Polyangium spumosum: one gene and its partner. Each later gene encodes a partner of the first gene's protein in a complex. Links are inferred from orthologs where the notes say so. Each region holds a gene or a part of one and is shown in the gene's direction. Other genes may lie near its edges.

Region 1 (3,058 bases):
CCGAGCGTGGCGGGTGAGTTCGGCGTGATGCCGGGCCACCTGCCGCTGCTCGCGGCGCTGCGCACCGGCCTCGTCACGTACCACGAGGGTGGCAAGGAGCATCGCCTCGCCGTCGCCCACGGGTTCGTCGAGGTCGTGGGCGACAAGGCCCTTCTCCTCACGGAGAAGTACGTCAACAAGGACGACGTCGACGTCGTCCGGGTTCGCCTGCGCCTGAAGGAGGTCGACGCGGAGCTCGACCACTGGCAAGGCGACCTCACGGATCCGTTGCGTCGTACGCTCATCGAAGAGGAGCAGTGGCTCGCCACGCAGCTCGAGCTCATCGGTGATCCGCCGCTGCCGCTCGTGCGTGAGGACACGCGCTTCATCGCGGAGCACGCCGAAGCGCCGCCCGTCGAGGAGATGGTCGAGGGGCAGACCCCCGACGAGAGCCTGACGGATCACAAGAAGCCCGGTTCGGCCTTCCCCGAGGCCTGAAGAAGCGTCCCATCGCGACGCATCACGTTTGCATCACGTGTACGGACGCGCCGGTTCGTTCTCCGAGACATAGGCTCGGGACGATCGGCGCGTTCGTCGTATCCTGATGCCGTAGACGATGATTCACGCCGACACGATCGCGCGGGTCAAGGAGCGCACGGATCTCGTGTCGCTCGTCGGCGAGACCGTCCGTCTCACGCGACGCGGACGGTCGTTCGTCGGGCTTTGCCCCTTCCACAAGGAAAAATCGCCGAGCTTCCACGTCAACCCGGAGCGCGGCATCTTCCACTGCTTCGGCTGCAAGGAGAGCGGCACGGCCATCGACTTCATCATGAAGGTCGAGGGCATGAACTTCGCCGAGGCGGTGCGCGCCCTCGCCGAGCGGAGCGGCGTGGAGATCGTCGAGACCGCGACGGAGGCCGAGCGGCGCGAGGCGAACGCAGCGCGTCGCGCGCGGGACGATCTCTACGCCGTCAGCCACCTCGCGGCGACGTTCTTCGAGCAGAGCATGCGCGGCCCGAGCGCCCATCCGCTCGCGCACCACGCCCTCGCCGAGCTCGCGCGGCGCGGCCTCGACACGGGCGAGGCGACGGGCCCCATGGCCGACGCGCTGCAAGCGTTTCGCGTGGGATACGCCCCGCCTGGCTGGGACGGCCTCGTGAACTTCCTCAAGCGGCAGGGCGTCTCGCCGGTCGTCGCCGAGAAGGTCGGCTTGCTCGTCGCGCGTGGCACGGGGACGGGGTTTTACGATCGGTTCCGGCACCGGCTCATGTTCGCCGTGACCGACGTGCAGGGCCGCGTCATCGCCTTCAGCGGCCGGAGCCTGCCCGAGCCCACGCCCGACGAGCTGCGGCGCTTGTCCCTCCAACCCTCGACGTCGGGCGAGTCGCCGGCGAAGTACATGAACAGCCCCGAGTCGCCGATCTACACGAAGGGCGAGCACCTCTTCGGGCTGCACCAGGCGCGGCACGCGATCCGGCAAGAGGGCCAGGCGATCCTCGTCGAAGGCAATTTTGATGTCCTCAGCTTGCACGCGCGGGGCGTCTGCAACGTCGTCGCGCCGCTCGGCACCGCGTTCACGACGAACCAGGCGCGGCTCCTCAAGCGCTTCGCGCCGAAGGTCGTCTTCTTGTTCGACGGCGACGCGGCCGGCCGCAAGGCGACGTTCGCGGGTCGCGTGCCCTGCAACGAAGGCGAGCTCGACGCGCTCGCGGCGACGCTGCCGGTGAAGGTCGATCCCGATGACTTCGTGAGGACGAAGGGGCCCGACGCGCTGAAGAACCTCGTGAAGGCGTCGAAGGACCTCTACCAGCACCTCATCGACGACGACATCGACCGGTTCAACGACGCCACCCCGGACGGCACGAACGCCCTCGTCGGTCGCGTCGCGACGCTCATCGCCGAGCTCAAAGATCCGCTCAAGCGCGGCATTTTGAAGAGCCACGCGATGCGCCGCATCCACGCGAAGCTCATCGTCCATGGCGTGGCGCTCGCCGATCCGCAGCAGCTCGAGCGGCGCCTCGCAGCGCCAACACGTTACGACAGCTCGTCGCAGCCCGAAGCTCAGAGCTTGGCCGAGAGCACGGAGCCTCATTACAGAGCACGCTCACGGTCCCAGGCGCACGAGATGCAAGGGCACATCCTGGGCGCGCTGCTCGACCACCCCGGTCTTCTTGAGGATCCAGAGGTGATGGAAGCGCTTGACGTGCTCGATGGTGATCTCGCGCTCGCCGCTGGCGCGGTGCGTCAGTACTTCGGGACGGAAACGCAACTTATTCCCGACGAATTTCTTGCGCAGATCCCGGCGTCGATCCAAGCATTCGCGGCTGGACGGCTCGCATCGCCCGTCTTCGAGACGGCCGATGTGGCGAGGGCAACGCTCTTAAAGAACGCAGGGAAGTTGAGAAGCTTGAGCTTGTCACGCGAGAAAGCCGCGACGGTGGACGAGCTCCAACGAGTCGCGCCGCTGGGGGATGTGGAGCGCGAAGTGGCGCTGCTTCGCGAGGCGGAGCGCAAGGCGAAGGCCAAGTTGGGGCTCGGCTGACGCGGTTTGTCGAACCGTGCGCCATCGAGCATGGCTGCGCGGGCGTGAATCACGGATTTGTTCTCGGTTGGTTCCTTGAAGCACGTGGCCCGACGTGGGCCCGGTGGAGCGAATGGGATGGCGAGCAAGGCCAAGCAGTCTGCGGGTCGGGCAAGCGGATCGGGCGCGGGGAAGAGTGGCGGCGGAGCCGCACACGGCGCTCGGGGGGACCGCGGGACGAGGTCGCAGGCACCGGATGGGGCGGGGAAGTCGGATCCGCGCAAGGCGCTCGAGAAGCTCGTCGATGCGGGCAAGACGAAGGGCTTCCTCACGTATGACGAGGTGAACGACGCGCTGCCCGCGGACGTCTCGCCCGATCAGCTCGACGACGTCGTCGGCGCGCTCGGCGACGAGGACATCGAGATCGTCGACGGCGCGACGCAGGTGAAGATCGCGCCGAAGCGCATCGCGGACGAGGAGGCGAGCGACAAGAAGCTCGTCGTCACGCAGGACCGCGAGGAAGAGGACGTCGACTACTACTCGAAGTCGAACGATCCC
Region 2 (5,818 bases), on another replicon or contig:
CCAGCGCGAGCAGGCCTGCGCGGGAGGGGAGGAGCCCGGAGATGTGGACGACCTTCGTGTCGAAGGAGCGCGGCAAGGCGTCACGCAGCGCGAGCGCCTCTTTCAGCACGGCGCGGTACGAAACGGCGCGCAGCGGCGCGTGCGTGAGGAAGACGAGCCCCGTGCGGATCGCGCTCGTCGTGCGCACCCGCGAGACGTCGACCCCGCGCCTCGTCACATGCGCGATGAGCGCGCGCCCCACCGGATCGTCGCCTACCGCCGCCACGAGCCCCGCGCGCAGGCCGAGCTCTGCGAGCGTGAGCGCCACGTTCACCGCGCCGCCGCCTGGCGAGAGGGAGAGCGCGGTCGCGTCGTCGAGCGACATCCCTGTTGGGGTGGAGAGATCCCAGAGCGCCTCACCCACACACACCACGTCGGTGGATGTCGCCGTTTCCTCGCGGTCGTCCTGCCGATCGGGGTACCGCGCGTGGGTGTTTCCTGGTAGATCGCTGGTCAATCCCGACGCCTCGGAGGGCCCTCCCTCCGGGGCGTCTCCCATTTGGGGCCTCACCATGTGGATATCTTCGGGATTGCTTGGGGCCATCTGGTGAAGAAGTGCCATGCAGATCGCTCAGCAGCGTCGTGGACGTTCCCAACCGACTGAACCGGCTCCCGTCGCGGGTCGTGTTCCCCCGCATGACCTCGACGCCGAGGCGGCGGTGCTCTCGGCGGTGCTCCTCGAGCGTGACGCGCTCGATCGAGTGCTCGAAATCCTGAAGCCGGAACATTTCTACAGCGACGCGAACCGCCGCATTTTCGAGGCGGCGACCGCGCTCGCCCTCTCCGGTACGCCCATCGACATCGTGTCCATAGCCTCCTGGCTACGGGATCGCGAGTGGCTGGCCCAGATCGGCGGCGCCAGTTATCTCGCGCAGCTCGCCGACGCGACGCCCGCCGTCGCGCACGTCGGAGCGCACGCCAAGGTCGTCTACGAGAAGTCGCGGTTGCGCCAGCTCATCGCGACCTGCCAGCGCGTCGCGGCCGAGGGGTACGGCGACGTCGGCACCGTGCAGGAGTTCATCGACAACGCCGAGCAGTCGATCTACGCGCTCGCGCGCACCGCGCAGTCGACGACCGTGCAGCCGATCGCGCAGGTCTTGAAGGCGGCCTTCGAGCAGATCACGGCCGCCGCCGAGCGTGGTGATCGCATCACGGGCATCTCTACGGGCTACGAGCGGCTCGATTCGAAGACCGCGGGCCTGCACGACGGTGATCTGATGATCGTCGCGGCGCGCCCCGGCATGGGCAAGACGTCGTTCGTCCTCAACATCGCCGTCAACGTCGCCTCGCCGCGCACGGTCACGGCCGGCCCGAACGAGCCGGATCATGGCTACGAGCGGCAGGAGCCCGGCTACGGCGTCTGCGTCTTCTCGCTCGAGATGCCCCGCGAGCAGCTCGCGAGTCGTATGGTCTGCACCGAGGGCCGCGTCGATCTCGGCAAGCTGCGCCAGGGCTTCTTGCAGCCGGACGACTGGCGCAGGCTCACCGAGAGCGCCTCGTACCTCTCGACGCTCCCGATCTGGGTCGACGACACCTCCGCGCTCACGCTGCTCGAGGTCCGCGCCAAGGTCCGCCGCATCCAGGCCGAGTACAACCGCGCGGCGGCGCCGGGGCAGCCCGAGCGGCGCGTGGGGCTCGTCATCATCGACTACCTCCAGCTCATGAAGGGCCGCGACGGCGTGAACAGCCGCGAGCAGGAGATCAGCGAGATCTCCCGAGGCTTGAAGCAGCTCGCCAAGGAGCTCCGTGTCCCCGTCATCGCGCTCTCGCAGCTCAACCGCTCCGTCGAGACCCGCACGAGCAAGGACAACGGCAAGCGCCCTCAGCTCAGCGATCTGCGCGAGTCCGGCGCCATCGAGCAGGACGCGGACACCATCATGTTCATCTACCGCGACGAGTACTACAACCCGGAGACCACGAACGCGAAGGGCATCGCCGAGATCATCATCGCGAAGCAGCGTAACGGCCCCACGGGCAAGGTGCTCGTGCGCTTCGCCTCGTCGTACACGCGCTTCGACAACCTCGCGCCCGGCGACTACCCCGAGATGGTCGACGACGAATAACCTCCCAAGATCCGGCGCCTTCGCGCGTCTCTGGTCCATCATGCCGCCCGGCACCACGCAGAGGCGCCTCCCGCTCCCCACCCTCCTCGCCCTCGCGGCAGCGCTCGCCGGATGCGTCGAGCCCCTGCAGAACGGCGGCGTCGTCATGTACGGCGGCGAAGGCGCGCGCGTGGCCGCGATGTGCCGCTTCCGTCGCGGCGCCGAGGGCAAGGCGGGCTTCTGCGCGCCGGAGACGGAAGCGCCCGCGGCGGTGGTGATCACGCGCATCGACGGGAACAAGAGACCGTTCACGGGCGCGCTCGTCGAGGCGAAGGAGGGCGACGTCCTCCTCGACAACGGCGCGATCGCGGCCGTGATCGGCGCCGACGGCGCGCTCGTCGACGCGGCCGACGCCCTCGTCCGCGAGGACGCGCTCGGGCGCGTGTCCACGTGCCTCGGCGCGCCGCTCGGCTGCATGACGGGCGTGACGATCCGCGCCGAGCAAGGGCGCGACGGATCGGCTTCGGTCGTCGCGCGTGGCCACGCCGAGGGAGATCCACGCGTGACGATCGCCACGCGTTACATGCTCGTCCCGGGCGCGCGCGTGCTCCTCGTCTCGACGATCGTCTCGTCGAAGGCCGACGCGCCGATCGTGATCCCGAGCCTCGGCGACGCGGTCCGCTGGGGACTGGCCGAGCCGCTGTCCGCCGCCGGCACGGAGCCCGCGCCTCCTGCGAACGCCGTCGCCGAGGCACCGTTCGTCGCCGCGCTCGGCAGCGCCGTCGCGTATGCGATCGCGCCCGCCGACGATCGACCCTCGCTCGGGATCGAAGCCACGGCCGAGGCCACGAGCCTCCGCTTTGGCCGTGACGTCACGCTCCCGCCCGGCGGCTCGGCGCGGTACGAGCGGCTCTTCGTGGTGGCGCCGCGGAGCGACACGCTCGGCGTGTTCACCGAGCTCGCCCTCGTCCGCGAGGAGCGTCTCCCGGGCGCGATCGAGCTGCGTTTTGTGGACGAAGCGGGCAAGCCGCTTCCGCCGCCCGAGGCGCGCGTACATCTCCTTTCCCCGCGGGATACGCTCGTGCCCTTCCTCCGGATCGGGCCTTCCGTTCCGGAACCGAGCGTCGCGGCCGAGGCGCCTCCGGGCGCGTACGAGCTCGATCTACGCGGCAAAGGCCTGCGCTCGCTCGCTCGGGTCCCCATCGAGGTGCGCTCGGGCGAGGTGACGCAGGCGACGATCACCGTGGGCCCCGAGGCCTCGCCCGCGCCCGCTGCGGCTGATCCCGAGGGAGCTACGCCCGCGCCCTGAGCGCGGCGGCGATCACGCCCGACGAAAGGAACTGGCGGCGCGCCCGCCTCCGCCGTGGGTTCGTCCGCGCGGACGTGCTACGGAAAAAGAGCACGTTCCATGGTGGATCGGCTCGGCAGAGAACGGCTCCTCGAACTCGCGCTCGCGGGCACGCCCGACAGGGCCCTCGCGTCGCTCACGGCCGCTTCGCCCGAGGACCAGGCCGATCTCGCCCTGCTGCGCGAAGAGCTCGCGACGCTCGCGCTCGCCGCGCCCGCCGTCGAGCCGCCCAAGCGGCTGCGCGAACGCCTGCTCGCCACGCGCCCGCGTCCGCGCGGCCCCCGGCGGCCGGTGCTCGTGGTGCTCGACATGATCAACGACTACCTCACGCCCGGCCGCCCCCTCGAGGTCCCGCGTGCGCGAGAGGTGGTCCCGGCGGTGAAGGAACGCATCACGTGGGCGCGCGACAGACACGTGCCCGTGATCTACGTGTGCGACGCGCACGAGCCCGACGACGAAGACTTCCGCGACTGGCCGCGCCACGCCGTCCTCGGCACCGAGGGCGCCGACGTGTGGCCCGAGATCGCGCCTTCGCCCGGCGATCACGTCGTGCACAAGCGGACCTACAGCGCCTTCACCGGCAGCTCCTTCGGGCCCCTGCTCGACGAGCTCCACGCCGATCAGCTCATCCTCACGGGCTGCGCCACCGAGATCGGCATGTTCGCCACCGCGAAGGACGCGCTCGAGCGTGGGTACGTCGTGACGATCCCGCCCGACTGCCAGGCGGGCATGAGCGCGGTCGCCGAGCAGGTCACGCTCGTCACCCTCGCCGCCCTCGCGCCGTTCGAGCCGCGTTACCTCCGCGCTTGATGCGCGCCCGCCTTGCTCCATGATCGCGCCCGCCGTGATCCGCACCGAGCTCCTGCCCTTCGACCCGCCGGCCGTCGCGCGCGCGGCCGCGCTCCTCCGCGGCAAGCGCCTCGTCGCGTTCCCGACCGAGACCGTCTACGGCCTCGGCGCGCGCGCCGACGAGAGCGAGGCCGTGCGTCGCATCTTCGAGGCGAAGGGTCGCCCCGCGACGAACCCCCTCATCGTCCACGTCGCCGGTGTCGCCGAGGCGCGCGCGCTCGCCCTCGATTTCCCGCCTGCCGCCGAGCGCCTCGCCGAGCTCTTCTGGCCGGGCCCGCTCACGCTCGTGGTCACGCGCCGCCCGGGCGCCGTCGCCGACGAGGTCGCGGCCGGCGGACCCACGGTCGCCCTTCGCGTGCCAGCGGCTCCCGTCGCGCGCGCGCTCCTCGAAGCGTGCCGCGTGCCCGTCGCCGCGCCGAGCGCCAACCGCACGACCTCGCTCTCTCCCACGACGGCCGAGCACGTCCTGAAATCGCTCGGCGGCCGCATCCCTCTCGTGCTCGACGGCGGCCCTTGCCGGCACGGCATCGAGTCCACGATCGTCGACGTCTCGCGGAGCCCCCTCGTCCTCTTGCGCCCGGGCGCCGTCTCGCTCGACGAGCTCCGCCGGCACGTCGACATCGTCGATCCCGGCGCGATCACCGTGCCTCTCGACGAACGCGCGCCTTCGCCGGGCACCTCCGCGCGGCACTACGCGCCCCGCGCCGCGCTCGTCGTCGTGCCTCCGGACGACGCGCTCGCCGAGATCGCGAGCCGCCGCGCGCGTCGCCTCGTCACGGGCGCGGTCTTGCGCGCGCCTGGCGCTTTGCTCGAGCCTCCCGTCGAGATCTTGCCCGCGGACCCCGAGGGGTACGCGTCCGCGCTTTATGCGGCGCTCCATCGCCTCGACGACGCGGGCTGCGACAGCGTCGTGGTCGAAGCGCCTCCGGCGGGGCCTGCGTGGGCGGCCGTCCACGACCGCCTCCGCCGCGCCTCTGCGGCTTGAGCGCGGGAATTGCTGACGCCCCCTCGCGGGTTGTGGCAAAACGGGGAGCGGCTCTCTGGGATGACGAAGCTCGTAGTTCGTTCGGAAAAGACCTCGCACCGTCCCGCGCACACGAGGCGCGGCTCGACGCGGTCCCTCTTCCCCGCGCTCGGCCTCGCGGCGCTCGCGACCGTCGCCGCGGCCGAGGCCCACGCGGGCCGGCTCCTCGATCTGCCGCCCAAGCTCTACACCTTCAAGCTCGACGACCCGTCCGCGCCGCGCCTCGGCTTGCTTCGTTCGTACCAGAACGCCGAGATCGAGCGCCCTGGCCCGCTGCGCCGCTACATCTGGGGGCCCTTCGGCCAGTGGCGCAACGAGCCCTGGTGGCAGCTCGCGTGGCGCCCCGTGCACACCGCCGGAGACGCCGCGGACGAACCCCACGACGAGGAGGACGACCTCCACGCGTTCGGCGCGGGCCGCGTCCGCCTCCTCGACGTCGAGCCAGGGTCCGGCACGTTGCCCGTCTTTCGCGCGGCCTCCGGGAACGGAGAGCTCCTTCGCATCGAGCCCGACGTC

The links. The genes of interacting proteins can lie anywhere in the genome.
Region 2: the proteins of dnaG (region 1) and dnaB are in contact, whole or in part, in a crystal structure (PDB 2R6A), measured with the Geobacillus stearothermophilus proteins. The link is inferred for Polyangium spumosum from one-to-one orthologs. Residues at the interface, in WP_049624496.1 of Geobacillus stearothermophilus: Lys456, Leu457, Leu458, Pro459, Ala460, Asn463, Ala464, Leu467, Leu535, Leu536, Ile537, Ala538, Gln544, Glu545, Asp548, Tyr549, His552; in WP_033016901.1 of Geobacillus stearothermophilus: Ser13, Glu15, Ala16, Gln18, Glu91, Leu92, Asp94, Ala95, Val96, Pro97, Thr98, Ala99, Ala100, Asn101, Tyr104, Tyr105, Ile108.

The regions. Positions count from the first base shown.
Region 1 is NZ_WJIE01000001.1:927,929-930,986, forward strand. The notes cover bases 120-3,058. They hold dnaG (DNA primase), read left to right. Parts: upstream 120-595; coding sequence 596-2,521; downstream 2,522-3,058. Other genes in these bases: atpC (ATP synthase F1 subunit epsilon), read left to right, coding at 120-477; rpoD (RNA polymerase sigma factor RpoD), read left to right, coding at 2,639-3,058. Also shown: more of atpC, read left to right, coding at 1-119. UniProt on the Escherichia coli protein: RNA polymerase that catalyzes the synthesis of short RNA molecules used as primers for DNA polymerase during DNA replication.
Region 2 is NZ_WJIE01000007.1:273,839-279,656, reverse strand. Bases 1-2,850 are described here. They hold dnaB (replicative DNA helicase), read left to right. Parts: upstream 1-599; coding sequence 600-2,102; downstream 2,103-2,850. Other genes in these bases: GF068_RS25285 (hypothetical protein), read left to right, coding at 2,143-2,850; GF068_RS25295 (PfkB family carbohydrate kinase), read right to left, coding at 1-553. Also shown: more of GF068_RS25285, read left to right, coding at 2,851-3,390; GF068_RS25280 (cysteine hydrolase family protein), read left to right, coding at 3,490-4,239; GF068_RS25275 (L-threonylcarbamoyladenylate synthase), read left to right, coding at 4,259-5,263; GF068_RS25270 (YcbK family protein), read left to right, coding at 5,324-5,818. UniProt on the Escherichia coli protein: The main replicative DNA helicase, it participates in initiation and elongation during chromosome replication. Travels ahead of the DNA replisome, separating dsDNA into templates for DNA synthesis.